DNA from 4 places in the Kocuria sp. 2SI genome. Region 1 is predicted to be linked to each of the others. Evidence: riboswitches for the same ligand, from Rfam matches in the RefSeq annotation. Region 1 holds a riboswitch; each other region holds the start of a gene.
What was found. A riboswitch is a leader RNA that binds a small molecule or an ion and turns the genes downstream of it on or off. The one in region 1 is predicted to bind S-adenosylmethionine.
Positions count from the first base shown of each region.

Region 2: it holds a riboswitch for S-adenosylmethionine, as region 1 does, so the genes downstream of both, FFS25_RS12415 (O-acetylhomoserine aminocarboxypropyltransferase/cysteine synthase family protein) here and FFS25_RS00410 (hypothetical protein) in region 1, are expected to answer to the same signal.
Region 3: it holds a riboswitch for S-adenosylmethionine, as region 1 does, so the genes downstream of both, FFS25_RS05810 (bifunctional o-acetylhomoserine/o-acetylserine sulfhydrylase) here and FFS25_RS00410 (hypothetical protein) in region 1, are expected to answer to the same signal.
Region 4: it holds a riboswitch for S-adenosylmethionine, as region 1 does, so the genes downstream of both, FFS25_RS05550 (MetQ/NlpA family ABC transporter substrate-binding protein) here and FFS25_RS00410 (hypothetical protein) in region 1, are expected to answer to the same signal.

Region 1 covers NZ_SCNB01000001.1:90,630-98,088, reverse strand. Annotated here, with positions in the region: gene ilvD (dihydroxy-acid dehydratase) at 1-1,176, shown strand, start outside; gene FFS25_RS00415 (alanine/glycine:cation symporter family protein) at 1,318-2,805, shown strand; gene FFS25_RS00410 (hypothetical protein) at 2,901-3,383, opposite strand; SAM riboswitch class IV at 3,418-3,531, opposite strand; gene FFS25_RS00405 (hypothetical protein) at 3,593-4,015, opposite strand; gene FFS25_RS00400 (2Fe-2S iron-sulfur cluster-binding protein) at 4,183-4,875, opposite strand; gene FFS25_RS00395 (succinate dehydrogenase/fumarate reductase transmembrane subunit) at 4,947-5,759, opposite strand; gene FFS25_RS00390 (glycosyltransferase family 39 protein) at 5,816-7,207, opposite strand; gene FFS25_RS00385 (helix-turn-helix domain-containing protein) at 7,339-7,459, opposite strand, start outside.
Region 2 covers NZ_SCNB01000030.1:13,977-21,435, reverse strand. Annotated here, with positions in the region: gene FFS25_RS12425 (DUF4870 domain-containing protein) at 1-430, opposite strand, end outside; gene FFS25_RS12420 (cystathionine gamma-synthase) at 647-1,828, opposite strand; gene FFS25_RS12415 (O-acetylhomoserine aminocarboxypropyltransferase/cysteine synthase family protein) at 1,825-3,300, opposite strand; SAM riboswitch class IV at 3,350-3,459, opposite strand; gene FFS25_RS12410 (acyltransferase family protein) at 3,494-4,900, opposite strand; gene FFS25_RS12405 (hypothetical protein) at 5,255-5,701, shown strand; gene FFS25_RS12400 (NAD-dependent epimerase/dehydratase family protein) at 5,938-7,152, shown strand; gene FFS25_RS12395 (glycosyltransferase family 4 protein) at 7,158-7,459, shown strand, end outside.
Region 3 covers NZ_SCNB01000007.1:55,502-62,960, reverse strand. Annotated here, with positions in the region: gene FFS25_RS05820 (S9 family peptidase) at 1-1,392, opposite strand, end outside; gene FFS25_RS05815 (CPBP family intramembrane glutamic endopeptidase) at 1,456-2,241, shown strand; SAM riboswitch class IV at 2,310-2,426, shown strand; gene FFS25_RS05810 (bifunctional o-acetylhomoserine/o-acetylserine sulfhydrylase) at 2,494-3,855, shown strand; gene metX (homoserine O-acetyltransferase MetX) at 3,857-5,038, shown strand; gene FFS25_RS05800 (alpha/beta hydrolase) at 6,317-6,952, shown strand; gene FFS25_RS05795 (RNA-binding S4 domain-containing protein) at 6,970-7,206, opposite strand; gene FFS25_RS05790 (DMT family transporter) at 7,282-7,459, shown strand, end outside.
Region 4 covers NZ_SCNB01000007.1:2,225-9,683, forward strand. Annotated here, with positions in the region: gene FFS25_RS05525 (GNAT family N-acetyltransferase) at 1-222, opposite strand, end outside; gene ispG (flavodoxin-dependent (E)-4-hydroxy-3-methylbut-2-enyl-diphosphate synthase) at 219-1,382, opposite strand; gene FFS25_RS05535 (site-2 protease family protein) at 1,489-2,841, opposite strand; gene FFS25_RS05540 (methionine ABC transporter permease) at 3,025-3,684, opposite strand; gene FFS25_RS05545 (methionine ABC transporter ATP-binding protein) at 3,681-4,763, opposite strand; gene FFS25_RS05550 (MetQ/NlpA family ABC transporter substrate-binding protein) at 4,799-5,674, opposite strand; SAM riboswitch class IV at 5,774-5,886, opposite strand; gene dxr (1-deoxy-D-xylulose-5-phosphate reductoisomerase) at 5,996-7,270, opposite strand; gene FFS25_RS05560 (GlsB/YeaQ/YmgE family stress response membrane protein) at 7,423-7,459, opposite strand, start outside.

The DNA.
Region 1 (7,459 bases):
CTGGCCACGCACATCAACCGCAAGCGCCTCTTCGAGGAGGCAGGCGCGCGGATCGTGGCCTCGGCCAAGCGCTACTACGAGGACGACGACGACTCCGTCCTGCCGCGCTCGATCGCCACCCCGGAGGCCTTCGCCAACGCCATGACCCTGGATGTGGCCATGGGCGGATCCACCAACACGGTGCTGCACATCCTGGCCGCCGCGCAGGAGGCCGAGGTCGACTTCACCATGTCGGACATCGACCAGATCTCCCGGCGCGTGCCCTGCCTGGCCAAGGTCGCCCCGAACTCCACGAAGTACCACATCGAGCACGTCCACCGGGCCGGCGGCATCCCCGCGATCCTGGGCGAGCTGCGCCGCGGTGGGCTGCTGGACGAGGACGTCCACACCGTCCACGCCGCCACCATGGGCGAGTGGCTCGACGAGTGGGACATCCGCTCCGGCAAGGCGACCGAGCAGGCGAAGCACCACTTCCTGGCCGCCCCGGGCGGTGTGCGCACCACGCAGGCGTTCTCGCAGGCCAATGAGTACGAGGACCACGACCTCGACGCCCAGGACGGCTGCATCCGCTCGGTCGCCCACGCCTACACCAAGGAGGGCGGGCTGTGCGTGCTCTTCGGCAACATCGCCGAGGACGGCGCGATCATCAAGACCGCGGGCATCGACGAGTCCCTGTTCCACTTCAAGGGCTCCGCGTTCGTCGTCGAATCCCAGGACGAGGCCGTGTTCGAGATCCTGTCCAAGAACGTGAAGCCCGGGGACATCGTGGTCATCCAGTACGAGGGCCCCAAGGGCGGGCCCGGCATGCAGGAGATGCTCTACCCGACCTCTTACCTCAAGGGCCTGGGCCTGGGGAAGGAGTGCGCCCTGATCACCGACGGCCGCTTCTCCGGCGGCACCTCGGGGCTGTCGATCGGGCACATCTCCCCGGAGGCCGCCGCCGGCGGTGCGGTGGGCCTGATCGAGCAGGGCGATGAGATCGAGATCGACGTCGAGAACCGCATCCTGCGCGTCAATGTGGACGACGCCGAGCTGGCGCGTCGTCGCTCCGAGAAGGGCGAGGCCCCCTGGAAGCCGACCAAGCCGCGCGAGCGCAAGGTGTCCAAGGCCCTGAAGGCCTACGCCTCCATGGTGACCTCGGCGGATAAGGGTGCGGTGCGGGTCGTCGAGGACTGAGGTCCTCGAGCTCGGCGCTTCACGTGCGCAGTCGGGGCACCAACCGCAACTCGCCGGAAACCTGGCTGGTGTACATTGCACCAACTGCTGGGAACGGCCTGTGGTCGCTCCGGCAGATTCCTCTGAGAAGCGGGAGTGCACATGGAGCAGCTCACTGAGCTCGTCGGCAGCGTCGGCAATTTCATCTGGAGCTGGATCGTCTTCGCGATCCTGATCGGCACGGGTATCTACCTGACGATCAGGACCAGGGCGGTCCAGTGGCGGTCCGTCCCGGAGATGTTCCGGGTGCTGCGAGACCCTCCCGGTGAGGACCCGGACGGCAAGAAGTCGATCTCGTCGTTCCGCGCGTTCACCGTCTCGGCGGCCTCGCGCGTGGGCACGGGCAACATCGCCGGCGTGGCCATCGCGATCAGCGTGGGCGGACCCGGCGCCGTGTTCTGGATGTGGGCCATCGCGGCCATCGGCGGCGCCAGCGCGTTCGTCGAGTCGCTGCTGGGCCAGCTCTACAAGCGCAAGGGCGAGACCGGCTACTACGGCGGACCGGCCTACTACATGACCTACGGGCTCAAGAAGCACTGGATGGGCATCCTGTTCGCGGTGATCATCACCGTCACCTACGGCCTGGTGTTCAACTCGGTGCAGTCCAACGCGATCGTGGACTCGCTGTCGGGCTCGCTGGACATCGACCCGTCGGCCGCCGGGGCCCTGCCCTTCAAGCTGATCGTGGGCGCAGTGGTCGTCGTGCTGACCGCCTCCATCATCTTCGGCGGCGCCCGCCGCATCTCCGCGGTCACCCAGGCAGTCGTGCCGGTCATGGCCATCCTGTACGTGCTGCTGGGGCTGCTGGTCGTCGTCCTGAACATCGGCGAGGTCCCCGGCATGGTCGCCGACATCGTCCTGGGCGCCTTCGGCATCCGCGAGTTCGTGGTGGGCGGCTTCATGGCCGTGTTCGTCCAGGGCCTGCGCCGCGGACTGTTCTCCAATGAGGCCGGCATGGGCTCCGCGCCGAACGCCGGTGCCTCGGCCTCCGTCTCTCACCCGGCCAAGCAGGGCTTCGTGCAGTCCCTGGGCGTCTACTTCGACACCTGGCTCGTCTGCTCGGTCACGGCGTTCATCGTGCTGCTGTCCAACCCCAGCTTCGGCGACTCTGCCCAGGGCGCCTCGCTCACGCAGACGGCACTGGGTCTGCAGCTGGGGACCTGGGCGGTCCACTTCCTGACCATCGCGATCTTCCTGTTCGCCTTCAGCTCGGTGATCGGCAACTACTTCTACGGCGAGGCGAACATCATGTTCCTCACCCGCTCGCGCGCGGTGATGAACGGCTACCGCCTGCTGGTGCTCCTGTCCGTGATGGTCGGCGCGGTGGTCGCCCTGGATCTTGTGTGGTCTCTGGCCGACGTGATGATGGCGATCATGGCCACGATCAACCTGATCGCCCTGATCCTCCTGGCGCCCGTCGCCGTCAAGGTGATGAAGAACTACGAGGCCCAGCGCCGCCGCGGTGAGGAGCCCACCTTCAACGGCTCCGACATCCCCGGCCTCACCGGGCTGGATGCCTGGGACGGCACCGACGTGATCACCACCGGCGCGTTCTGGACCCAGCAGATGAAGCGCGTGGGCAAGGCCTGACCCGCTTCCGCCGCTGAACGACGACGCAGCCCTCCTCCCAGCCATAGCGGCGGGGAGGAGGGCTGTTTCGTCGGGTCGGTCGCCGAGGGCCCCGATCAGCGCTGACCGACGGCCTTCAAGCAGTGCCTTGCCGCTGTGATCGGGTCCTCCAGGTGGTTCATGCGCTCGATCCACAGGGCCCAGACCCTCAGGTCGTAGGCGACATCCGGGTCGTGCTCCTGGTCCTGGCGCATGACGATCAACGTCACCAGCATCTCCCAGGCGCTCTCCGGGGTGTGTCCGAGAGCGCGGGCGGCCCGAGCCACCTCCGGGGCATTGTTCACGTTGGGCAGGTTGCCGAAGCGCCACACGCTGTGCGCGCAGGCCATGACGGTCGTTGAGTGGCCCTTGCGGGGGAGGAGGAACAGGACTCTGCTCCACTCCCGGGCCTCCCGATCTCCGAAGTCGATCCACCGGTGGTTCGTGCGCGGCGGCACCACGGGTGCCTCCGGTGCGAGGTGCAGCGGCACGTTGTAGGGATGCAGATGCTCGAGATCGGAGCGCTTCGACTCCAGTGCTTGGTGCAGTGCGTCGGACATGAGGTCCTGCCTTCCGGGCCGCGCAGCGCGACCCCGTCGAGTCTTGCCTCAGCGAGTGCGCTGAGGCCCGTTCTGCTCTGGAAGCACCCGGGAATCGAGTTCGGGTTGCTGCGCGGCCGGCCAGGCCCGTGAGGCCGCGCTCTTGAACGTGTCCTGAAATTACAAGAAGGCTCCGACAGCACAAGCCCCATGACGCGGTGGTGCCGTGCTCACAGCACCAGGACCTGCGGCAGGACGCCGAAGATGACGGCGAGCACGAGCGTGAGCAGATGCAAGACCAGGAAGACGGTTGCGGCAGTCTTCACCCCGGAGGACGGGTACATCTCGCGCGGCATGCGGATGCGGGGGTAGATGGCCAGCGCCGCACCCAGGATCGCCGGGGCGCCCAGGGGCAGGAACGCGACGAGCATGGCAGCGACCAGATCGGCGGTGCCGCCGAAGTCGGGCTCCGTGACTGTGGACGCGGCGCCGATCGAGAACAGGATCGTGAGCGGGGAGAGCAGCAGTGCACCGGCCAGCACGAGGATCGTGAGCACCAGAGCGGTGACGGCGCTGCCGGGCGCGGAGGGCCTCGGGGACCAGGTGGCCTGCGGGTAGGCGTAGGGCTGAGCCTGCGGGATATAGGGGTGCATCGTGGACTCCTGGTCGAGCGGGAGAGGTGAGTTGCTGATGCAAATATATGACCCCGCCCGAGTGTTCGCAACTGCGAATGCTAAGGGGCGCGCAGGCGTGTAACTACAAGAATCCCGGAGGCGCACTCCGGCGCCGCAGCGCCAGGCCGCCGCCGCGGCCTGGCGACTCAGCGACGACGGCGCAGATGCTCCCTCGCCACTGCCGAGAGATTCTCCAGCGGCAGCCCGGCGGGGCAGACCTCGGTGCAGTCGCCCAGGGTGGAGCACGGCCCGAAGCTCTCCTCGGCGGCGTCGAGCACCTTGCCGGAGCGGGTGCGGCGGTCGTCGTCGTCCTTGGCCAGCGGGGGGAGCTCGGTGAGCAGCGAGCCCACGAACAGCTGGCCGGAGCCGTTGGGGCAGGCGGCCACGCAGGCCCCGCAGCTGATGCACCCGGCCTCGGTCAGTGCCTTCATGCCCACGGGGCCTCCGGCGGCCTTGACCACGGTGCGCAGCGCGGCCTTCTTGTCCACGGACAGGTCCTTCTTCACGGGGAAGGCGGCTGCGCGCAGCGGCTCGATCCGCACGCGCTCGCCGTCAGTGAAGGCCGCAACCTGCTGCTGGCACGAGGCCCGGTTGAGCTGGGGGCCGTGGGCCACGCCGTCGACCGTGACGCCGCACTTGCCGCAGATGCCCTCGCGGCAGCCGTCGTCGTAGGAGATCGGCTCCATGCCCTCGGGCAGCTGCTCGTTGAGCAGGTCGAGCAGCTCCAGCACGGTCGTCTGGGGGCTCACGCCGGTGACGGTGTGGGTCTCGAAACCGCCCTCGGACTCGCCGTCGGCCTGGCGCCAGACCTCGACCTGCAGGGTGCCGGTGATGCGCATGGGACTCCTTCGGTGCCCTCGCGCCGGGACCCGGTCGCGGAAGGCGGTGTTGCAGTGCGGGGGAGGACGGCTCAGCGCACCAGGCGCAGGAGCACGGCCACGGGGATGGAGGCGTTGCCCAGGGCCACGCCGGTGCCGACCAGCCGCCCGGCCAGCTCGAAGCGCTCGCGGGCACCGCGCTGGGCGGACAAGCCGGTGTCGTTGCCGATCTGGACCAGGCCCTGGGAGGTGTGGGCGGCCAGCGCCAGCATGGCGGCCAGGTACAGCCCGGCCACGGGCGGGCGGCGCAGGGATGCCACCAGGTTGTCGTAGGCGGCACCGGGCTCGTGACGGCGCGAGGCGGCCGGCCGCGTGCCCAGCGTGAGATCCGCCAGGTGGAAGGCCGTGAACAGCCCCAGGACGGTGCCGGTCGAGCGCATGGAGCGCTTGAGCCTCTGCCAGCGGGTGCGCCGACGACCCTGCGGCAGCGGCCTGGGCTGAGCGGCAGCACGGCGCTCGGAGGCCTGGGCGCGCACGGTCAGCACCGCCGCGCAGCTCAGGTGGGTCAGCGCATCGGCCAGCAGCACGACCCGGAAGGCCCACAGCACGGTGCGCCGCGGCAGGACCGGCGCCCCCAGCGTGCGCAGGTGGTGGGCGTAGGAGTCGAAGCGGCCGCGTCCCAGGTAGACCTGCAGATTGCCCAGCATGTGGATCACGGTGTACCCGGAGAGCACGGCGCCGCTGGAGGCCATGGCGAGCTTCACGTCCGGGGTGGGCGGGAAGCGCTCGGAGGTCTCCAGGGCCCAGGCCCAAAGACGACCGGCGGACTCCTCGAGGGTGCGCCGCGTGGCAGGTGAGACCGCGGAGAGGACTCGCTCGGTCTCGGCACGGAGGTTCTCGGTCATGGGACAACAGCCTAGGGCGAGGGGCGCCTCCGAGGTGACGACGGTATGACGCCGAGTTACCCGGCAGCCGGGGCCGGGCACTCCAGCAGGGTGATCCGGAAGCGGGTGCTGCGGTCCTCCTGCGTCTGCTCGCAGCCGTTGTCCCGCAGGTGGGACAGCACGGTGTCGTGGAACTTGTTCTCCTTGTTGGAGACCACGGAGGTGGCGCCGACGGTGTCGATCTCCCAGGACTCGTAGCCGGGGCGGTTCAGCCCGTAGAGGTTGTCCGCGCTGATCCGGTCCTCCTGGAGCATGGGATCGGCGATCTCGTGCTCCGGCGGATAGGCGAGCAGGACGCCGCGGTTCGACCGGTCCATGAAGATCACGGTCTCGCTCCGGGCGACCAGAGCAGATGCCGTCGCGTAGTTGTCACCGCCCTTGGCGTCCCATGTGTTCTGCCCCAGCAGCGACGGGACGGACAGCCCCAGCAGGCCCGCGCTCAGCACCGCCGCCGCGGGTCGCCATCGGATCGTGGCCAGGGACGCCGTCAGGGCCAGGACCAGGAACGGGGTCGCATAGGTGAAGTAGCGCTCCTGGAACAGCTGCTTGCCCATCATCTGGGCCAGCAGAATGCAGGCCATGGGGAACAGGGGAAAGCTCAGCAGCCACAGGACGAGCCGGCGGCCGGGACCGCGCAGGAGGCCCGCGGCCAGGATCAGCGCGATCAGTCCCATGAACCACGGAGCCAGCTCGAGGGCGACGTCGTTCCACGGCTCACCCCGATTCCCAGGACTGATCGGAACGGTGCGCAGGAGAATCCTCTTGATCACACTGCTCACTGTCAGGTCGATCCAGCTGATCTGGCTGCTCTGGGACAGGGCGCTCAGCCCCAGCGGGAGCACCAGACCGGTGGTGCCTCCTGCCGCGATCAGGACCTTCAGGAACGGACGACGTCCCCAGGCCAGGGCTCGCACGAGGTAGAGCACCACCGCGGAGGCGGCGTACATGGAGAATCCGACGGCGGCGGCCTGCAGCACCGCGAAGCCCACCAGCGCCGCCGTGCCTCCGCGGTCGCGGAAGCGCTCGAAGCACCACAGCGCCGCAACGGAGGCGAGGACGGCCATGGCATAGCCGCGGGCTTCCTGGCCTGCCCAGGACAGACCGGGCAGGACGGCGAAGAGCAGACCGGCGATCAGCCCGCTCAGCAGCACCCGGTCCGGGAACCAGCGGCGGGCATAGGTCATGGCCACCTGGGTGATCAGCGGTGCGGCGAGCGTCAGGGCCAGCGCCGACGGGGTCCGCATGGCCAGCTCGGAGGTCCCGAACAGTGCCACCCACGGGTGCATGAGGACGTAGTACAGGCCGTGGACGGCGTCGACGTCCTGCAGCAGGCGCAGCAGGGAGCCGAAGGGCCTGTTCGTGGCCGAGATGGTCGCGGCCTCGTCGAACCAGAACTGAGGGACGGTCATGCCCCAGAAGGCGACGGCGGCGGTGAGCACGGTCGCCAGGACGGGCGGCAGCAGCAGCGAGCGGTCTGCGGAGGTCTCGGCGGCGATCTGGGGGGTGGTCCTGCGACTTTTCGCGTTGGGGGCCGACGTGCTCAGATCCAGCCCTCCTCGCGGGCGTGCAGCGCGAGCTGGAACCTGTTGCAGGCCCCGAGCTGCGAGCCCAGCTCCATGAGCATCCGCCGCAGCTCCGCCAGCTCCAGGCCCAGGCGACGG
Region 2 (7,459 bases), on a different contig from region 1:
TCCAGCCGGCCGAGAACAGGAACAGCACCGGAGCTGCGATGTGGGAGATCAGCGCCCAGGTCCGGGCGTCCGAGGGGCTCAGCGGCTGGCCGCCCTGCTGGAAGGTGGCCTGCCCGTAGTTGCCCTGGGCCGTGTACTGCTGTCCGCCGCCCTGCGGCTGGTCGTAGGCGCCCTGGCCTCCGTAGCCCGGATGCTGGCGCTGCTGCCCGGCTCCGGGGTAGCTGTAGCTCGGCTGCCCGTAGCCCTGCTGCGCGCCGGGGTCCCCGGAGGGCTGGCTGCCCGACTGGCCCTGGTTCGGGCCCCACGACGGCTGCCCGGACTGCTGGGGGTCGCCGCCCTGCCCGAACGAGGGGGCCTCGTGCTGCTGTCCGCCCGGGGCGTTGCGGCCGTCCGATCCGGAGGCCGGGTTCTGGGGATCCTGCGAGCTCATGAAGGCTCCTTCATATGGCGCTTGCATGGGGACCCGCGCGACGGCCGAGCCGAACGCGACGAGGCTGCTGCCCCCAGTGTAGGCAGAGCCCTGCGATCGCCGTCAGGTGACGGCGATCGCAGGGCTCTGCCGGAGCCGGGGAGGCCGCCGCGTCAGTCGCAGTGCCGGATGAGCGCGCCGCCTGTCAGTCGCCGAGCCGGGCGAGCGCAGCGCCCGTCAGGCGCCGAAGGCACGCTCCAGGTCCTCGAGGTGGTCGTCGAGGTCCTCGATCCCGACGGAGAGCCGGACCAGATCCACCGGCACCGCCAGCGGCGTGCCGGCCACGGATCCGTGCGTCATCTCGGAGGGCCAGCAGATCAGCGATTCGACCCCGCCGAGGGAGACCGAGAGCTTGTACATCTTCGTGGACTCCGCGAAGCGCCGGGCCGCAGCCTCTCCGCCGTGCACGCGGAAGGAGACCATGCCACCGAAGCCGTCCATCTGCCGTGCGGCCAGCTCGTGGCCGGGGTGCTCGGGCAGTCCGGGGTAGAGCACCTGCGCCACCTCTGGGCGCCCGATGAGCCACTCGGCGATCCGGCCTGCGGTCTCCTGATGGCGCTGCATACGCAGCGAAAGGGTCTTCAGCCCGCGCGCGGCCAGGAAGCAGTCCTGGGGCCCGGCGACCGCCCCGCCGGCGAACTGCTGGAAGCCCACGAGCTCGGCCAGCGTTCCTCCGGGCGAGAAGCCGCCCACGGCCTCGACCTCCCAGGCCCGGTCCGAGACGACGACCGCCCCGCCCAGCACGTCCGAGTGCCCGCCGATGTACTTGGTGGTGGAGTGCACGACGACGTCGGCGCCGAACTCCAGCGGACGCTGAAGGTACGGCGAGGCGAAGGTGCTGTCCACGATCAGCAGCGCCCCGGCATCCTGGGCGATCTGGGCGATTCCCGTCAGATCGGCGATGCCCAGCAGCGGATTCGTGGGGGTCTCGACCCAGATCACCCGCGTGCCCGCCTCCACAGCCCCGCGGACCGCATCGAGCGAGGTGACGTCCACCGGCGTGTGCCGGATCTGCCAGGGAGCCAGGACCCTGGTGATGAGCCGGTTGGTGCCCCCGTAGCCGTCGGCGCCCAGGACCACATGGTCTCCGGGGCGCAGCACCGAGCGCAGCAGCGCATCCTCCGCCGCGATCCCGGAGGCGAACGCGAAGGCCCGCTGCCCGCCCTCGAGCGCGCACAGCTGCTCCTCGAAGGCATTGCGGGTGGGATTGGAGCCGCGGGAGTACTCGTGGCCGTCGCGCAGGACGTTGATGCCGTCCTGGACGAAGGTGGAGGTCTGGTAGACCGGCGGGATGACCGCACCGGTCAGCCGGTCCGGCTCCTGGCCGGCGTGGACGGCGCGCGTGGTGAACCCGCTCATGCCTGCACCTCCTGGCGCTGGTCGCGGCGCGCGCCGCTCGGCTCGTCCTCGGAGCGCACCGGGGCGCCGTCCGTCGACGATCCCGGGGCACCTTCTGCGGCCGGGATCTCAGCGCCGCGCGCGGCCTCGACGCGCAGCAGCTCATCGAGCGAGGACTGCAGATCGGCGATCAGGTCGTCGACCGCCTCCAGCCCGATCGACAGCCGCAGGGTCTGCCAGCTGATCCCGCCGGCCAGTCGCTGCTCCTCCGAGAGACGGCAGTGGGTCATGGCCGCGGGATGGTTGATCAGCGATCGGACGTCGCCGATGTTGGCCACCAGCTTGAAAAGCCGCAGGGAGTCGACGAATCCGGCCACTGCGGCATCCGAGCACTCCAGCTCGAAGCCGAAGACCGACCCGACGCCCTGGGGGAAGTCGCGCTCGGCGATCTCCCGATCGGCGGAGCCCTCGATCAGGGGGTGGTGCACGCAGCGCACCGCCGGATGCGTGCTCAGGAACTCGGCGATGCGAGCGGCGCTGTCCGAGTGGCGGCGCATGCGCAGGTCCAGCGTCTCGAGGCCCTGGATGATCTGGGAGGCGTTGAACGGCGAGAGCGTCAGACCCAGGTCGTGCACGAACTTGGCCCGGCACAGATGCAGGAACGGCGAGCCGCCGCGCAGCTTCTCGCACAGGCTGATCCCGCCCCAGCGCGCTCGCGGCTCGGTGAACTGCGGCCAGCGAGCGGCCTCGGCCTCCCAGTCGAATCGACCGGAGTCGATCACGACGCCGGCCAGCGACGTCCCGTGCCCGCCGAAGAACTTGGTGGCCGAATGCACCACGATATCCGCCCCGTGCTCGAAGGGCCGGTACAGGATCGGCGTGGCCAGGGTCGAGTCGACGATCACCGGGAGCCCCCGCTCATGGGCGATGCGGGAGATCGCGTCCAGATCCGCCAGCGTGGCCAGCGGGTTGCCGATGGACTCGAGGAAGAAGCCCCGAGTGTCCTCCGTGATCGCCTCCGACCAGGCCGAGGGGTCAGCGGGATCGACGTAGGTGACGGTCGCGCCGAGATCGGCCAGCGTGTCACCGAGCAGGTCGACGGTGCCGCCGTAGATCTTCTCCGAGACCACCAGGTGCTTGCCGGGGCCCGTGCTGATCAGCGCGAGCAGGGCCGCGGCGACGGCGGACTGGCCCGAGCCCATGGCCACGGCCCCCACTCCGCCCTCGAGATCGGCGACCTTCTGCTCCAGGACGGCGACCGTGGGGTTGCCCGTGCGGGAGTAGGTGAAGCCCGGGGTGGTCTGGGCGAACATGGCGGCGGCAGCCGCGTGGTCCGGGAACTCGAAGGCCGAGGACTGGTAGATCGGCACCGGCAGCGTGGCCTGGACGGGGGCGGCAGGGGCGCCCGGATCGGATCCGGCCCGGCCGGCGTGGATCTGGCGTGTGGCCAGCGACGTCGAGCTCTTGAGCTCGTCGCAGGGCGAGGACGTCATGAGAGGTGTCTTCCGTGACGGGGTGCTCTTGACCTGCACGTCCCGCCGGAGCTTGTTCGTGCGCTGCGTCAGGTGCAGGCCGCTTCGTCATCCGAACCACCCTTGAACATGGGGTTGGTGCACAGCCAAGTCGGAGCTTGGCAGCTGTGTCTCGTGAAGCCGGTCCGATACTAGCACCACACCGATCGAGCCGTCAGGACCTCCGTGCGGGCGGGACCAGCAGCAGGACCGCCGCGACCATGGCCGCCGCGCCGCCGAGGGCCAGCGGGATGCCGAGCAGGAAGCGGACCTCCAGCACGGCTGCGGAGAAGACGAGGACGGCCGCGGCGAGGATGCGGACCCACGCCCGTCCGTCCGGCGATGAGGAGCGATCGGGACTCGAAGCTCGCAGCGGCGCGGATCCGTCGGCTCGGGGCGCGGTCGAGGGCCGCTCACCCGAGGGCGATCCTCCGGCTGCGGGCCCCTCCGGTTCGGGCTCGCGGGCGACGATCCGCCCCGCCACGGCCTCCAGGACGCCCAGCGGACGCACGACCAGCAGGACCATCGCCCAGCAGAGCAGCCCGATCGGCAGGCGCCACAGCCACCACTGCGCTGAGCCGGGCACCGGATCCGGGCCGCCGAGCAGCCACCACACCGCCATCACGGCCACGATCACCGGCAGGTGCCACAGGTACAGGGTCGCGGCCCGCGAGCCGACGACCCAGGCGACGGCCTGCGCGGGACGCCATCGCATGAGCCGCTCCAGAGCCGGCGAGCACAGCTGCAGGACGCAGGCCTGAGCCGCGCCGAGGGCGATCATGCACAGCGTGGGCGGGTTCAGGGCCGACAGCCCGTCCGCACCCCACCAGGGCAGGCTCGTCAGGCAGAGCATCACCAGGACCGACAGGGCCGTGATCCCGAGCAGTCTTCCTGCCGAGGCACGAGCGAAGGATCCGTCGTGGCGGAAGAAGCCGATCTGATGGATCGCCAGCCAGACCGGGGCGAAGCCGAGCAGGCCCCACCACGGCCGCTCCGCGGCGATGCGCAGCACCTCGATCGCAGCGCTGAGCCCCACCAGCGCAGCCAGGGTGAGAACGGGCCGGCGATCGTGCAGCCCGTGCAGCAGCGGCACACCGACCAGGCACGCGGTATAGGCGCCCACGAACCACAGGTGCATCCCGAGCCCCCGCAGCGCCATCGAGGCCCAGTCGGCGGGCATCCCCACGAGCGCCGCGAGGGCGCCGGCCAGCGCCAGGGCGACCCACACAGCGCTCGCAGGCACGACCAGGCGCAGCAGCCGGGCGCGCACCCAGGCCGGCCCGCGGACGCCCTCCGCCGACTGGCGCGACCACGAGATCGCCGAGGCGCACCCTCCCACCACGAAGAACAGCGGCATGACCTGCACGAGCCACGACACCGGGGCGTACCAGGAGGCCTCGGTGGGGGCCATGACGCTGCGCAGCGCGCCCGTGCTCGGATCCGTCGTGAGCGTGACCAGGAGGATGTGGAGCACGACCACGGCGATCAGGCAGGCGACCCGAGCAGCATCCAGCGCGAGATCGCGCTGCGCAGGGATGGTCTGCGCAGCGCGCCGGCCGCGGGAGGTGCTCAGCTTCGTCACGTCTCCGATCGTCACACGACGGCGGCATCGCAGGGGGCTCGGCGGGTGCCCGGGAGCGCAGCAGCGCGATTGTGACGTCAGAGCGTCTTCTTCCGCAGGTCGGGGCATCGGATCGCCCCGATGCCTTCTGCCGGAAGGCCTCCGCTGTTACGGTTACCCAAGAGTCATTTAGATATGGCGGATCGGGCATGGATCCGCCTGGATCCGCGCTGTGGCAGGGCTGAGAGACAGCTCCGCTTCCGCCGGTGGGTCTGTACGCGGCACAGCGGATCGCCTAATCTGGACTCGGGTCGCACCACGATGACGTCGGAGACCCTTCCCCCCGCAATTCCGACGATCAGCGCAGGAGCAGCAGTGACTGTCACGAGCACCAGACTGGGCCGGCTGGGATCTCCCCAGCACCACAAGACGCCCCGCTCCCCCATGTGCCATGAGTGCACCACCGATCTCTACCTCAAGTTCCGGGTCTTCCTGCCCTCCACCCGCAAGCGCAGCCGCGTCCCGGGGCTGCGCCGGATCATGGGCCGCGTGCTGCGCTGCGCGGTCCGCCCCGGCGGACGCGTCGAGTACTTCTGCCAGAAGTGCGGCACGCAGCAGCGCCACCTCATCCCGGAGGGCTGGGAGCCCACCTCCAAGGGCCTGACCCCGTGCGATGTCCAGGACCTGGCCTCGGTGTTCATCGCCCCAGGCGAGTCCCTGCCCACGGAAGAGGTCCGCCAGCAGCTCCTGGGCCCGGAGCCCGCACCGGCCGCCCGAGCTGAGAAGACCCTGAGCCTCCGAGAGAGCCGGCTCCCGGCCTGATCCGGCCCGCGCCGGAGCCGTCGCTCTGCGCACCCGTCGGAGGCAGATGACACAATCAGGAGGTCCCCCTCCCGCGGGCGGCTTGAGCGCACCCGCCCTCGCATGCCGCTCGTTCACCGTCGGTTCATTCCGGGGTTGCAGGGTGGACGACGACCTTCTACAGCACCAGCCCGCTCGGTTCGGCGTCGTGATCCTTCCGATCCCCGCGCCGAGAGGCGCACGGAAACGGAGATGACGTGAAGATTGCGATCCTCGGCGGCGACGGATTCTGCGGCTGGCCTGCCGCCCTGCACCTCTCGGAGCGAGGTCACGACGTCATCACCGTGGACAACATGTCCCGCCGTCGGATCGACGACGAGCTCGGCGCGCAGTCGCTGACCCCGATCCGCCCGCTCGTCGAGCGCCTGCGCGCCTGGACCGAGGTCTCCGGCAAGGTCATCGAGCACCGCCACCTCGATGTCGCCGAGGACTACGAGGGCCTGCTGCAGCTGATCAGCGAGGACCAGCCGGACGCCGTCGTGCACTTCGCCGAGCAGCGCGCGGCGCCGTACTCCATGAAGAGCTCGCGCACCAAGCGCTACACCGTGGACAACAACGTGTCGGCCACGCACAACCTGCTCGAGGCGATCGTCGAGTCCGAGCGCGACGTCCACGTGGTCCACCTGGGCACCATGGGCGTCTACGGCTACGGCACCGCCGGGATGAAGATCCCCGAGGGCTACCTGGATGTAGAGATCCCGCACGAGCAGCAGGAGCCGATCCAGCAGCAGATCCTGTACCCGACCAACCCGGGCTCGATCTACCACATGACCAAGTCGCTGGATCAGCTGCTCTTCGCGTTCTACGCCAAGAACGACCAGCTGCGGATCACCGACCTGCACCAGGGCATCATCTGGGGCACCACGACCGCCGAGACCCAGCGCGACGAGCGGCTGATCAACCGCTTCGATTACGACGGCGACTACGGCACGGTGCTCAACCGCTTCCTCATGCAGGCGGCGGTGGGCTACCCGCTGACGGTCCACGGCACCGGCGGGCAGACCCGCGCGTTCATCCACGTCCAGGACATGGTGCGCTGCGTCGAGCTGGCCCTCGAGAACTCCCCGGCCCCCGGCGAGCGCGTCAAGATCCTCAACCAGATGACCGAGACGCACCGCGTCCGCGACCTGGCCGAGCTGATCGCCCGCATCTCCGGGGCCGCCGTGGAGATGGTGCCCAACCCGCGCCAGGAGTCGGCGGAGAACGAGCTGCACGTCACCAACGACACCTTCTTGGAGCTCGGCCTGCAGCCGACCACCCTGTCCGAGGGCCTGCTGCACGAGGTCGAGGAGACCGCCAAGCGCTACGCCCACCGCGCGGACCTCTCCAAGATCCCCGCGCGCTCGCTGTGGAACCGGCGCACCCGGGCCGGTGTCCCGGCCTCCGTGGCCCACGAGTCGCAGGGCAGCTGAGCAGCTTGCGCATCGCGCTGTTCACCGAGGTCTTCCTGCCGAAGATCGACGGCGTCGTCACCCGCATCATGCGGACCATGGAGCAGCTGGAGCAGCTCGGCCACGAGGTCGAGGTCTTCGCTCCGGGGCACCCGCCGACGCAGTACGCCGGGCACCGCGTGCACAGCGTCCGCTCGCTGTCGTTCAAGCCCTGGTACCCCGAGATCAGGGTGGGCCTGCCCACCGGGCGCATCGCGACCCGGATGGCCGAGTTCGAACCGGACATCGTCCACGCCGTGAACCCGGTGTGGCTCTCGGCCTACGGCGT
Region 3 (7,459 bases), on a different contig from region 1:
GCGCTCCACGGAGTAGTCGACAGCCGAGTAGTCGCCCAGCACCGGCTGCTCGCGGCGCAGGACTGGATCGGGCAGCTCGGTCCCCGGCGCATCCAGGATGAGGTCGAAGACGCGCCGCGGGATCACGAAGGACTCGGCGGTGAAGCGCAGGACGGGGGAGCCCGGCTCAGCGGCGGTGAGGGAGACAGCCGTGAGCTCGCCGGGCACCTCGAGGACATGGGGCTCGGCCTGGCTCTCCGTGCCGAGTCCCTTCAGCGGCAGGATGCGCAGCCCCGGCAGGATGTCCTCACGGACCTCGAGAACCAGGTGATGCTGTGTGGCGGCGAAGCCCAGCACGCGCAGTCCCTCCCTGGGCGCCACGATGTCGATGCCGGGAGGGAATCCGTCGCCGGGCAGTTCCGCCGACTCGCCGGGCAGGTCCGACAGCTCGATCAGGCTCAGGCGTCCATCCGGAGCCTGGCGATCGTGCTGGAGCAGGACGACGTCCCGGCCGTCGATCCGCACGGGCTCCGCCGAGGCGAGAACGCCGGCCCCGCGCGGCACGACCACCTGTGGGTCCTGCTCGCCGGCCTCCTCGATGCGCAGGATCGAGACCTCGGAGTACTCGGAGCACCCGGCCTCGAGCACGAGCCAGCGCCGGTCCGAGGAGAGCTCGGCCCCCAGCCACAGGCCGGGGTCGTCCTCCTGGGCGATGGTGATGTCCTGCTCCAGCGGGGTCCCGAGCACGTGCCGGCGCAGGCGCCACGGCCGCCAGGAGTCGTCGACCTCGGTGTAGAAGACGGCGTCTCCGGCGGGCGAGAGGAAGGCGCCGTAGGAGGTCTCGGGGATCTCGTCGTCGAGCGTCCGGTCGGCTGCGAAGTCGTGGACGCGCACCGTGAAGCGCTCATCCCCGGTGGTGTCCTCGGCCCAGGCCATCCGGGTGCCGTCGTGGGTGATGTCGAAGGCGCCCAGCGACCAGAACTCGTGCGGCTGCGCCCGGGCGTTGCCGTCCAGGAGGGTCTGCTCGCCGGGCAGGGACTGACCTGCCACGATCTGCGGCGGCTCCCACCCCTCCTCAGCAGCCGGGACGCGGCACTGCACCGAGTGCTCTCCGCCCTCCACGGTGCGCGTGAAGTACCACCAGTCGCCGCGCCGCCACGGCACCGACAGGTCCGTCTCCTGCACGCGGGTCCGGACCTCCTGGAAGAGCTGCTCGCGCAGCGGGGCCAGCTGGGCGGTGGCGGCCTCCGCGCAGGCGGTCTCGGCCTCCAGATGGGCGATGACCTCTGGGGAGTCCTTCTCCCGCAGCCACTCGTACGGATCCTGGAAGGAGTCGCCGTGGAACTCGCGGACGTGGTCGCGGCGCGGCGTCTCGGGAGGAGCGGGGGAGGGATCCGGGTGCTGGGAGGTCATGGCGCTCATCGTAGGAACCGGCGCCGACAGCACAGGCCGCTGCCGTCGTGCCCCTGGCCCACAATGGAGCCCATGACCGAACACCTCTCCCAGGCCCCAGCCCAGCCGTCGTTCGGCTCCCAGCGAGCCGATCTGTGGCTGCAGATCCTGCTGGTGCTGGGCGTCTCGCTGGGGGCCAGCGCGCTGTGGTCCGTCCTGAACCTCGCCGAGACGCTGTCCACCAGTTCGATCGCCGAGTCGACGGCCTCCATGAACGCGCCGCAGAGCGGCTTCCCCCTGTTCGACGTCCTGCGCCGCAGCCTCGGGATCCTCTTGGCTCTGGTTCCACCGCTGCTGGCGCTCTATCTGCTGGCGGGCTCGGCCGGTCAGCTGCGTGGGCTGCTGCACCGGATCGGCCTGGACCGCCGAGCCCCGCTGGCAGATCTGGGCCTGGGGACGCTGCTCTTCGTCGTCATGGGACTGGGCACCCTGGCGCTGTACCAGGCGGGCCGCCAGCTCGGGATCACCGCCGAGATCGTCACCAACGCGGGCGGGACCTCCTGGTGGGAGGTCATCCTGCTGCTGGCCTCGGCGGTGCGACACTCGCTCGTGGAGGAGATCATCGTCGTCGTGTTCCTGGCCGATCGCCTGCTGCGGGTGGGATGGACGTGGCCGGCCGTGCTGATCGGCTCGGCCCTTCTGCGAGGCAGCTACCACCTGTACCAGGGCGTCGGTCCGGCGCTGGGCAACGTGGTCATGGGGCTGGTGTTCCTGTGGCTCTACCGCCGCACCGGACGCGTGATGCCGCTGATCATCGCCCACTTCCTGCTGGACGCCGTCGGCTTCCTAGCCGGGCCCCTGCTGTTCTGACGGAGCGCTCCACAGGCCACGGAACCCGGGTTTGCGCCGGAGCCTCGCTCGTCCGAGAATGGGAATCAGGTCACGAGAGCCAGCGACAAGCCCCAGCTAGCTGGCCGGCAACCCTCCTTCCGCGGTGGGGTGCCCTGGGTGAGGACCGGGCCGGTGCGCCGACGCGTACACGGCAAGCGCGGGTCACGGCACCCGGTCCGACGGGTCCGTCGGACCTCGGTCCGCGGCCCCGGAAGACAAGGAGTCGCCGACATGTCAGCACAGCAGCCCACCCCCTCCGCCCCTCAGGGATGGAGCTTCGAGACCCGCCAGATCCATGCCGGTCAGGAGCCCGATCCCGTCACCGGCGCCCGGGCGCTGCCCATCCAGCAGACGACCTCGTACGTCTTCCCGGATGCCGAGACCGCTGCCGGTCGCTTCGGACTCAGCCAGGTCGGGCCCATCTACACCCGCCTGACCAACCCCACCACCGAGGTCGTCGAGAACCGCATCGCCTCCCTGGAGGGCGGCACCGCGGCCGTCATGGTCTCCTCCGGGCAGGCCGCCACCACCTACGCGATCCTCAACGTGGCCGGGGCGGGCGATCACATCGTGGCCAGCCCGTCGCTGTACGGCGGCTCCTTCAACCTGTTCAAGCACACCCTGTCGCGGCTCGGGATCGAGACCACGTTCGTCTCCGATCCGGACGATCCCCAGGCCTGGCGCGATGCCGTTCGGCCCAGTACCAAGGCCTTCTACGCGGAGACCATCCCGAACCCGCGCAACGACGTCCTGGACCTGGAGACGGTCTCGCGGATCGCCCACGAGTCCGAGGTGCCGCTGATGGTGGACAACACCATCGCCACCCCGTACCTGCTGCGGCCGTTCGAGCACGGCGCCGACGTGGTGATCCACTCCGCCACCAAGTTCCTGGGCGGGCACGGCACCTCGGTGGGCGGGTTCATCGTGGATTCCGGGCGCTTCGACTACACCCGCTACCCGCAGCGCTTCCCCGGGTTCGTGGAGCCGGACGAGTCCTACCACGGCGTCGTGTTCGGGGAGGTCTTCGGCGAGAACGGGCCGTTCGGGGCCAACGTGTCCTTCGCCTTCAAGGTCCGCACCCAGCTGCTGCGGGACATGGGAGCCTCCATCTCCCCGTTCAACGCCTTCCTGATCGAGCAGGGCATCGAGACGCTGTCGCTGCGCATGGAGCGCCACGTCGCCAACGCTCGGACGGTCGCCACCTGGCTGGAGGCCCACGAGGGCGTCGAATCCGTGTCCTACGCCGGGCTCGAGTCCTCTCCGTGGCACGAGCGTGCGCAGAAGTACGTCCCCGGCGGCGCAGGTTCGATCCTCGGCTTCGTGCTCGACGGCGGCTCGGAGGCCGGCCAGGCCTTCGTGGACGCGCTGAGCCTGCACTCGAACGTCGCGAACATCGGTGACGTCCGCTCGCTGGTCATCCACCCGGCCTCCACCACGCACGCTCAGCTCTCCCCGGAGGAGCAGCTGGCCGCCGGCGTCGCCCCGGGGTTCGTGCGGCTGTCCGTGGGACTGGAGCACATCGACGACATCCTCGCGGACCTGGAGCTCGGTTTCGCCGCGGTCAAGGCGCGCGGCGCAGGGGGATCGGTCTGAGGTGACCGCCATCCAGAGCACGACCGCGCGCTCGCAGCAGCCCTTCCGCACCGAGGGGCTGCTGCGCCGCGCCCGCATCGGCGACCTCGGGCTGGAATCCGGGGCCGTGCTGCCCGATGTCGAGCTGGCCTACGAGACCTGGGGCGAGCTCGACGACCGCGCCTCCAACGCGGTGCTCGTCCCGCATGCGCTGACCGGGGACACCCATGTCACGCGCGGACGGGTCGCCGAGGACGCCACCTCCTTCGACCGTGTCTCCGCCGAGGCACCGGGCTGGTGGGACGGACTGGTCGGGCCCGGGCGGGCGATCGACACCGACCGCTTCTTCGTGGTCGCCATCAACATGCTCGGGGGCTGCTACGGCTCCACGGGTCCGTCGACTCTGATCCCGGAGGACAGCCCGCGGGCCGGTCTTCCGTGGGGATCGGACTTCCCCGCGGTGACGATCCGCGACTCGGTGCGCGCCGAGCAGCGCCTGGCCGAGCAGCTGGGCATCGCGTCCTGGCGGCTGGTCGTCGGCGGTTCCATGGGCGGTGCGCGGGCCCTCGAGTGGGCCGCCACGTTCCCCGAGCAGGTGCGGGCCTGTGCGGTGATCGCCTCGACCGCCGCCTCGAGCGCCGAGCAGATCGCATGGGGCCAGGCGCAGCGCCTGGCGATCCGCAACGACCCCGACTTCCGCGGCGGCGACTACTACGACGGCGTCATCCCCTCCGTGGGCCTCGGAATCGCACGGCGGATCGCGCACACCACCTACCGCGCGGCACCGGACCTCAACGCGCGCTTCGGCAATGCGGCGCAGGCCGGCGAGGATCCGGGGGCGCCGCTGCCGGGGCGCCGTCGGGGCCGGTATGCGATCGAGAGCTACCTGGATCATCAGGCCGCCAAGCTCGTGGGCCGCTTCGACGCCAACTCCTACCTGGTGCTCAACGACGCCCTCATGGGCCACGACGTCGGCCGCGGCCGCGGCGGCGTCAGGCAGGCGCTCGCGGCCACCACCTGCGACTGGCTCGTGGCCTCGGTCGACTCGGATCGGCTCTACCTGCCCTCGGAGTCCGAGGACCTCGCCCGGCTTCTGCCCGGCGACGTCCCCCACCGCACCATCCGCTCCGGCGCCGGGCACGACGGCTTCCTGATCGAGCACGAGCAGATCGGCGAGCTGGTCCGAGCCGCCTTCCTCTCCTGAGGGGGCCCTACCGAAGCGACGCATCGACCCTCCTCGCCGCCGAGGGGACCCATTCGTCACGATTCACGCCGGATTAGACGTCCGATGCGTCCCGTCGGCGATCCCGTGCGCCTTGTGCGTCCCCTCGGCGTACTGGGCGCACGAGATCCCCGGTCCACACGGAATCCCGGACAATGGAGATCCGAAGTACGGAGTTCATGCCTCCACAGACGCCCTTTCGGGCACTGGACCGGGGCGACGACGGCGGGGAGCGGATCCGTTCGCATCGGTCGGCGCCGTGATCCGCTGCACTGTCTGCCATGCCGAGACCACGTCACAGTCCACCTGCCTGCCTGCAGGGCCGCGTCTTCACGACCGCCGAGGCTGAAGCGGCAGGCGTCGCGAAGCGTCATCTGTCGGGGAGGCAGTACTGCTCCTGGGGCAAGGGCCTGTGGTCCTGCGCCGATTCGCGCCCTGACCCCCGCACCAGATCCGGTCTGCTGAGGATCCTCCCGGCTCTGCAGCAGGAAGGCTGGGCAGCCAGCCACACGACGGCCGCCATCCTCCACGACTTCCGGCTCCCCGGCAGGCTCGGGCATGTCGGCGGCATCCATCTGTGCTCCTCGACAGGATCAAGGCCTCGAGGACGCGGCGTTGTCGGGCACCGGAGTCAGTTCCATGCCGAGGATCTCTGGACCGACGGATCGGTCCGCCTCACGTCCCCGGCCCGAACACTGCTGGACCTGGCCGCATCGACAGACGCTCGCGGTCGTCGGAGTGGACTCGCCGCTGGAGACCTATACGCGGCTCGTGCTGGAGGACCATCGCTTCACCGGGTGGGAGGCTGATGTCGAGATCCGATCCCCGGGTGGCCGTCGGGTCCACCCTGACCTCGCGGATCGCAGGCACCGGCTGGCCGTGCAGGTCGACGGTGCGGTCCACGAGGACCCGCGGCAGCGACTTCGGGATGTGGAGCGGCAGCGGGCTGCGGAAGCGGCCGGGTGGACGGAGCTGCGTGTGGTGCACACGGATCTCGACGTCGTGGATCCGACGGATCCTGGATGCGAGCCAAGGATCGTCACCCTGGTGCGGGCACATCGGCAAGCGGTCCGGGCGCGGGAGCTCGCAGGGCCCTGACGAGCCGCCGCCCGAGTGCGAGATCTCGTGAAGGGACGCGTGCGACACGATTCAGGCGCGGGAAGACGTTCGTTGCGTCCCCTCAGCGGCAGTTCCTCCGCGCGGGAGCGAGAGGAGCGACGGAAGCGGGGCGTGCTGCGCGCGGATGCCATGATGGTCGGCATGAGCGAGAACCCCGTCGTGATGTGGAACCGTGACCCCGCCGAGTCCCCGGAGGCGCCCCTGCTGGTGCTCTTCCACGGCTTCGGCTCGAACGAGCAGGACCTCATGGGCCTGGTGCCGCAGCTGCCGCAGGATTTCGTGGTGGCCTCGGTGCGCGCCCCGCTGGCCCAGCCTCCCGGCTACAGCTGGTTCCCGCTCTACGACGAGGAGGCCTTCGGCCCCGATGCCATCCGCGCCGCGGTCGAGCCGCTCGTGGGATGGCTGCGGGAGCAGGCCGAGGGGCGTCCGTCGACCACGCTGCTGGGGTTCTCCCAGGGCATGTCGATCGCCACGTCGCTGGTGCGGGCCATGCCGAGCGAGATCACTGCGGTCATCGGGCTGTCGGGCTTCGTGGTGCCGGAGCCGCTGGAGATCTTCCGCGACGACGAGCTGAAGGAGAAGCCCTTCAAGCTCTTCTGGGGCCGCGACCCGCAGGACCCCATCGTCAACGACCAGCTGGTGGACATGACCGCCGAGTGGCTCGTGGAGCATGCGGACACCATGAAGGTCCACTACCAGGGCATCGGCCACAGCGTCTCGCCGCAGGAGATCGGGCACGTCAATGAGTACCTGACCCGCATGGTCCTGGGACGCTGAGCCAGGCCGGGGCCCGTTCAGCCCTCGGCGCGGATGACCAGCGAGGTCCCGTTGTAAGTGATGACGTCGCCGTCGTGCAGCTGTCGGCCGCGGCGGGTCTCGATGTCGTGGTTGACCTGGACCATGCCCTCCTCGACGGCGGTGCGCGCCATGGCGCCGTCCTCGACCAGGCTGCCGAGCTTGAGGGCCTGGCCCAGTCGGATCATCTCGTCGCGGATGGGCAGCTCTTCGGGGGTGCTTCCGGTGGTGGTCATGGCTCCATTGTGGCCCACCGAGGCCATGAGCCCAGCTCGGGGAGGACCGGAAGGGCCCGGGAGTAGCCTGATCCGGTGCCCACCTCAGAACCCCTCCCCGAGAATGCCGACCAGCCCGAGGACCCGCAGCCGCCCCAGGATGTCGTGATGGCCCCGGCGCAGACCCACAGTCCCGTCACGGTGCTGATCGCCCAGATCGCAGCCGTGCTCGCAGGCGGCGCCATGGCCGTCCAGTCGCGCGTCAACGGCGAGC
Region 4 (7,459 bases), on a different contig from region 1:
GAGCTCGAGCGAGCGCCCCGCTGCGCCGGGACGGGGACGACGACCGCGTGCGAGTCCGACGACCGGCTGCGTCGCGCGGGAGGGCACGTCGCGCAGCTGCGCCACGTGCTCGGCGACGAACACCGAGGAGATCGGATCCTGTCCGAGGAGCCGATCGAGCTCCGAGCGCGGAACGGCGTGGGGCGGGACGAGCCGCGTCTGCGCGTTCGAGAAGAGCTTCACCCGACGGTGACGGTGGGCGAGGCGCCGGACTCCTCGTCCTCCTCCAGGCCCATCTCCTCTGCAACGCGGTTGGCCTCGGTGATCAGGGTCTCCACGATCTGATCCTCCGGGACGGTGCGGATGACCTCGCCCTTCACGAAGATCTGGCCCTTGCCGTTGCCGGAGGCCACGCCCAGATCGGCCTCGCGCGCCTCACCGGGACCGTTGACGACGCAGCCCATGACGGCCACCCGCAGCGGCACCGTCAGGTCCTTGAGCCCCTCGGTGACGTCGTCGGCCAGCTTGTAGACATCCACCTGGGCCCGCCCGCACGACGGGCAGGAGACGATCTCGAGCTTCTTGGGACGCAGGCCCAGCGACTGCAGGATCTGGGCGCCGACCTTGACCTCCTCGACCGGAGGAGCCGACAGCGAGACGCGGATCGTGTCGCCGATGCCCTGGGAGAGCAGGGCGCCGAAGGCCGTGGCGGACTTGATGGTGCCCTGGAACGCCGGACCGGCCTCCGTCACGCCCAGGTGGAGGGGCCAGTCGCCGCGCTCGGCCAGCAGCTGGTAGGCGCGCACCATGGTCACGGGGTCGTTGTGCTTGACCGAGATCTTGAAGTCGTGGAAGTCGTGCTCCTCGAACAGCGAGGCCTCCCACTGCGCGGACTCGGCCAGCGCTTCCGGGGTGGCCTTGCCGTACTTCTCCATGAGGCGCCTGTCGAGCGAGCCCGCGTTCACGCCGATGCGGATCGAGACGCCGGCGTCCTTGGCCGCGCGGGCGATCTCGCCGACCTGGTCGTCGAACTTGCGGATGTTGCCCGGATTCACACGCACTCCGGCGCAGCCTGCGTCGATCGCGGCGAAGACGTACTTGGGCTGGAAGTGGATGTCCGCGATCACCGGGATCGGGGACTTCATGGCGATGATCGGCAGCGCGTCGGCGTCGTCCTGGGAAGGGCAGGCCACGCGCACGATGTCACAGCCGGCGGCGTTGAGCTCGGCGATCTGCTGCAGCGTGCCGTTGATGTCGGTGGTGGGCGTGGTGGTCATGGACTGCACGCTCACCGGAGAGTCCGAGCCCACACCCACCGAGCCCACGCGGATCTGCCGGGTCTTGCGGCGAGGCGAGAGGACGGGAAGGGGTGCGGCGGGCATGCCCAGGCTGACCGGACTCACAGTTGGCTCCTGATTGCGTCGAGGATGGATCGGCCTCCATTGTGCCCCAGCGGTCAACCCGGTTCGTCCGCTGAGTGAGCCACGGCTCATGCCTGACTGCGGCGCCTCAGAGCAGCTGCACCGGCTCAATCAGGTCTGCCAGCACCAGCACCGCGGTCATCCCGAGCATGGCCATCGAGACGGCGTAGGTCATCGGCAGCAGCCGCAGCGGATCGAACGGCCCGGGGTCCCTGCGGCCCAGCACGCGCGCGGCGGTGCGGCGGATCCGCTCCCACAGCGCACCGGCGATGTGCCCGCCGTCCAAGGGCAGCAGCGGGATGAGGTTGAAGGCGAACAGGGCCAGGTTCACCGACCCCACGAGCCCCACCAGGGTGGCGGTCTTCTCCCGCAGCTCGAGCTGATCCGAGCTGGCGACCTCACCGGAGATCCGCCCCACGCCCACGACGGACATGGGCCCCTCCGGATCGCGCGGGGCGTCCGTGAAGGTCGACACGGCCACGTTCCACACGTTGACCGGCAGCCGGATGAGCCCGCCGGCCACGCGCTCCAGACCGTTCAGCACCTCCCCCGGCACCGCGCTGATCGGCTGCTGGGTCAGCTCGGTGAGCGACGAGGCACCGATGAATCCCACGTCCTGCATGACGTAGCGCCCGTCCTCCACGATCGGGGCACCGGTGGAGTCGACGGCCGGACGCGAGGTCTCCACCGGAGTGATCGTGGTCGAAGCACGCTCGCCGTCGCGGTCGTAGACGACCTCGATCGGCTGGCCGGCCCCCTCCCGGACGATCTCGGTGAGCTCGTCCCAGGACTCGACCCGGCTGCCGCCCAGGGACACGACGACATCTCCGGGACGCAGCCCCGCCGCGTGCGCCGGAGCCGCGGGGTCGTCCTGCGCGCACTCCCCCTCGGAGGCCGGTGCGGACTCGGAGGCGTCGGCCGGGTCCACGGCCTGCACGCAGCGGCTCACCGAGGCCAGCGTGGTGGTGGGCTGCTGGGAGCCGAAGCCCGTGACGAGCACCGTGATGCACACGATCGCGATCAGCAGGTTCATGATCGGCCCGCCGAGCATGATCACGATGCGCTTCCACACCGGCAGGCGATAGAAGGCCCGGTCCTCGTCCCCCGGCAGCAGCTGGGCCGCTGCCACGGATCGGGTCTGCGACGTCATCTGCTGCATGACCCCGGTGGAGTCCACGCCGGCTCGGTGGCCGGCCACCGGCGGATACATGCCGACCATGGCCACGTAGCCGCCCAGGGGGACGGCCTTGATCCCGTACTCCGTCTCCCCGCGCACCCGCGAGAACAGCGTGGGCCCGAAGCCCACCATGTACTGCATCACCCGCACCCGGAACAGCTTGGCGGGCAGCAGGTGCCCCACCTCGTGCAGGGCGATCGAGGCGATGAGGGCCAGGGCTGCCAGCAGGACGCCGAGGACGAAGATCAGGACGCTCACGCGCATATCCCACCACACCGGCAGGACGGCGCAGGGGTTGCCTCGCCCTTGGGCTTCCGTGGGCTTCGCCCGTCGTCGTGGTCCCTCAGGACGGGGCCCGGGGAAGGATGAGGATCACGACGACGGGCGCGGGCCCGGCTCCCTTGGAGGAAGCCGGGGCCGCGCCCGTGAGGCGGTGCCGCTGACGGGTCAGCGGCGCATGATCCTGCGCGCCATGGCGTTGCCGACGAACTGCACGGTCTGCACCAGGACGATGATGACCGCGACCGCAGCCCAGGTGACCTCGTCGTTGAAGCGCTGGTAGCCCAGCCGCAGCGCGAAGTCGCCCAGACCGCCAGCGCCGATGGCACCGGCCATGGCGGACATGTCGGTCACACCGATGACCAGGAACGTGTAGCCGAGCACCAGAGGGCCCAGGGCCTCCGGCAGGATCACCGTGGTCATGATCCGGAACCGCGAGACGCCCATGGAGCGAGCCGCCTCGATCACACCGGGATCCACCGACATGAGGTTCTGCTCGACGATGCGCGCGACCGCGAACAGGGCGGCGATCGTCATGGCGAAGATCGCGGCGTTCTGCCCGAGCCTGGTCCCGATCACCGTCTCCGTCAGCGGGCCGAGGGCCGCCAGCAGGATGATGAACGGGATCGGCCGCACGAAGTTCACGATCAGGTTGATCGCGGTGTTCAGCGGGCGGTTCGCATAGATGCCGCCCGGACGCGTGACGTACAGCGCGACGCCGAAGACCAGGCCCAGGAACCCCGCGATGATCATGGTCACCACGACCATGTAGAGGGTCTCGCCGATGGACGTCAGCAGCTGAGGGCCGAGAACGGACCAATTGGTCATGCCGACACCTCCTTCACGGTCGTGGCCTCTGCAAGCCGGGCGATCGTGTCCTCCACGGCCTGCGGCTCGCCCAGCAGCTCGACGGTCAGGGAGCCGAAGGACTGCTCCTGCAGCACCGACACCCCGCCGAACACGATCCTGAAGCCCACGCCGCGCTCAGCAGCGGCGCGGCTGAGCACCGTGCCGACATCGACGCCCTCGCGGATCTCCATGACCACCAGGCGGCCGTGGTGGCGCGCGCGCAGGTGCGCGAGCTCCTCGGCGTCCGGCTCGGCGTGGACGACGGTGGAGACGAAGCGACGGGTCGTGGGCGACTGCCCGGCCGAGAAGATCTGGGCCGTGGGGCCCATCTCGACCACGCGTCCGCTGTCCATGACCGCGACGCGATCGGCGATCGAGCGCACCACGTCCATCTCGTGGGTGATCAGCACGACCGTGATCCCGAACTCCCGGTTGGCCCGGCGCAGCAGCGCCAGCACCTCCTGGGTGGTCTCCGGGTCCAGTGCGGAGGTGGACTCGTCGGCCAGCAGGATCTTGGGGTTGGCAGCCAGCGCCCGGGCGATGCCCACGCGCTGCTTCTGCCCGCCCGAGAGCTGCTCGGGGTAGTTGCCCGCCCGCTCGGAGAGCCCGACGAACTCGAGCAGCTCCTTCACGCGCGCCCTGCGATCGGCCGCCGACCAGCCCGCCTGCTTCAGCGGGTACTCGACGTTGCCGGCCACTGAGCGCGACGTGAACAGGTTGAACTGCTGGAAGATCATGCCGATGTCGCGACGGATCGGGGCCAGCTGATTCTCGGTGCGGCCGTCGACCCGGCGGCCGTCGACCTCGACGACGCCGGAGGTCACCGGCTCCAGGCCGTTGATCAGGCGCACGAGCGTGGACTTGCCGGCACCCGAGTAGCCGATCACGCCGAAGATCTCGCCTCGGCGGATGTCGAGGGTGACATCGTCGACTGCGGTCACGTCCCGCTTGGTCCTGCCCTTGCCCGTGGTGAAGGACTTGGTGACGCCGTCGAAGCGCACGATCGCCTCGGTCTCGGGCCCGGGCCGACGCCGCTGCGTGTCAGCGGCGTCGGCCACCGGCTCGCTGTCGGGGTGGAACTGCTCGGCCGGGGTCACTTCTGGAGGTCCTCCTCGTAATCGGAGAGGACCTGCTCCAGCTCCTCCTGCGAGAGTTCCATGGTCACCGCGGTGCCCTTGGTGTCCTCCTTCTCGGCCTCCTCGACCTCCGGGGTGTGGAAGAGATCGGCGACCTTGTGGAGGGTCTCGTCGTCCTTGTTGGCCTCGGTGGTGGCGAACAGGTTCACGTACGGACGGGCGTTCTCGTTCTCGGCGCCGTCGGAGGCCAGGGCCGAATCGGGATCGATGTCGCCGCGGGCCAGGAAGTCGTTGTTGATGACGGAGCCGGCCACAGAGTCCAGAGACAGCACGGTCTGCTCGGCCGAGACCGGGGTGACGGAGACCTTCGAGGCCTCGGTGTCGATGTCCGACTCGGTCGGGGCGGTGGTGTCCGAGGTGAACTCGACCAGGCCGTTGGCCTGCAGCAGCAGCAGCGCGCGCGACTGGTTGATCGAGTCGTTGGGGATGGCGATCTCGTCGCCGTCCTGGATGTCCTCGAGCGACTCGTACTCGTTGGAGTACAGGCCCAGCGGGTAGATCGAGGTCGAGGCGATCGGGGTGACGGTCTCCCCGGAGCTGTTGTTGTAGTCCGCCAGGTACGCGATGTGCTGGAACCAGTTCATGTCGACGTCGCCGGAGACGGTCGCCGGGTTGACCTGGCTGTACTCGGAGAGCTCGACCAGCTCGACGGTGATGCCCTCCTCCTCGGCCTTCTCCACGAGGGCCTCGTTCACGGGGGTGGTGCCGACGACGCCGATCTTGATGACCCCGTCGTCGTAGGGGGCCTCATCGGAGTCGCCGCCGCCGCAGCCGGCGAGGGTCAGGCCGAGGACTGTGGTCACGGCCAGGGCGGAGAGACGGTGTGCGCGCATGGGAGGGGTTGCCTTTCGTTCAGCGAGCTGTCCGATCCCATCGGGGTGACCGGCGGCGCTGAACGTCAGGCGTGCGCATCGATGCTGCGCACGAACCCAAATCCGTGCTTGCCGCGGTGCGGAACCGGAGCCGAATGGTCATCTGGGGCACCCCACCACGGTGAGAGGGTTGCCGTCCGGCCAGCCAGAGCTTCGCGCCGGATCTCGTCATCCGGCGCAGATCCTAGCATCTGAGTCCGGTGCGGGCGAGCCCCCCACGAGGCCTGGCACGGGCTCTGGCTCAGGCACCGGATGCACGTCGGCCGCGTCCCGGAGGCCGGCTCATCGACGCCTCTGCCTCACCAGCTCATCAGCGCGGGAGCGAGCCCAGGCCTCGGCTGCCAGCACCGATTCGAGGCTCAGCTCGTCGACGGGCTCATGCTCCCGCACGACTTCGGCCACGAGCTCGACGATCTCCAGGAAGCCCAGGCGCCCGGCGTGGAAGGCCAGGACCGCCTGCTCGTTCGCGGCGTTGAACACGGCAGGGCCGGTGGGCCCTGAAGCCGCCGCCTCCTTGAGCAGACGCACCGCTGGGAAGGCCTCCTCATCCAGCGGCTCGAAGCTCCAGGTCGCCGCCTGAGTCCAGTCGCACGGCGAGGCGGCGCCCGGGACCCGATGCGGCCAGCCGAGGCCCAGCGCGATCGGCAGGCGCATGTCCGGCGGGGAGGCCTGAGCCATGGTGGAGCCGTCCACGAACTGCACCATCGAGTGCACGACGGACTGCGGGTGCACCACCACGTCGATGCGCTCCAAGGGGATGTCGAAGAGCAGGTGGGCCTCGAGGACCTCGAGGGCCTTGTTGACCATGGTCGAGGAGTTCGTGGTCACCATCAGCCCCATGTCCCAGGTGGGATGAGCCAGGGCGTCCTGCGGGCGCACGTCCCGCAGGGAATCGCGCGAGCGCCCGCGGAAGGGTCCACCGGAGGCCGTCAGCACGAGCCGATCGACCTCTGCCGACGCGCCGCTGCGCAGCGCCTGGGCCAGGGCTGAGTGCTCGGAGTCCACGGGGATCAGCGGGTCGTCGTGCGGGGAGGCCTGCGCGGCTCGGCGCACCAGCTCACCGCCGGCGATCAGCGACTCCTTGTTGGCCAGGGCCAGCAGCTTGCCGGCCTCCAGGGCGGCAAGGGTGGGGGCCAGCCCGATCGAGCCGGTGATGCCGTTGAGGACGAGATCGGCCCCCGGCGCTCGCGCCGCCTGCACGGCGGCCTCCGATCCCGCGAGGATCTGCGGGGAATAGTCCTCCCCCAGCGCCAGGACCCGCGAGGCGATCATGCGCTCGAGCAGCGCCGCGTCCTGGACATCGCCGGACGTCGCCACGAGCGGGGCCCGGGTCTCGACGGCCTGCTCCGCGAGCAGCTCGAGGTTCGACGAGCCGGCCGCCAGGGCCACCACCCGGAATGGGGCCTGCTGATCGGCCGACGCCGCGGCGGTGCGCACGACGTCGAGCGCCTGCGTGCCGATGGAGCCGGTCGAGCCCAGGATGCAGATGCGGCGCTGGGACTCGGCCCACAGGGGAGCCTGGGGGGCGGGACGCTGTTCGCTGGAGATCTCGGACATGGCTCCAGTATGCCGACCTGCCTCCAGTGCTGCCGGAGCGCGTTGGACGCGCCCCCCCCTTCCGCGCACGCCCCCTGGCCCGGAGGAGACGAAGCGCCCCGCCCCTCTCGACGAGGGACGGGGCGCTTGCAGGTGCTGCGGAACGCGTCGGCTCAGCGCTCGACGGCACCGCCGCGGCTGCCCTTGGTG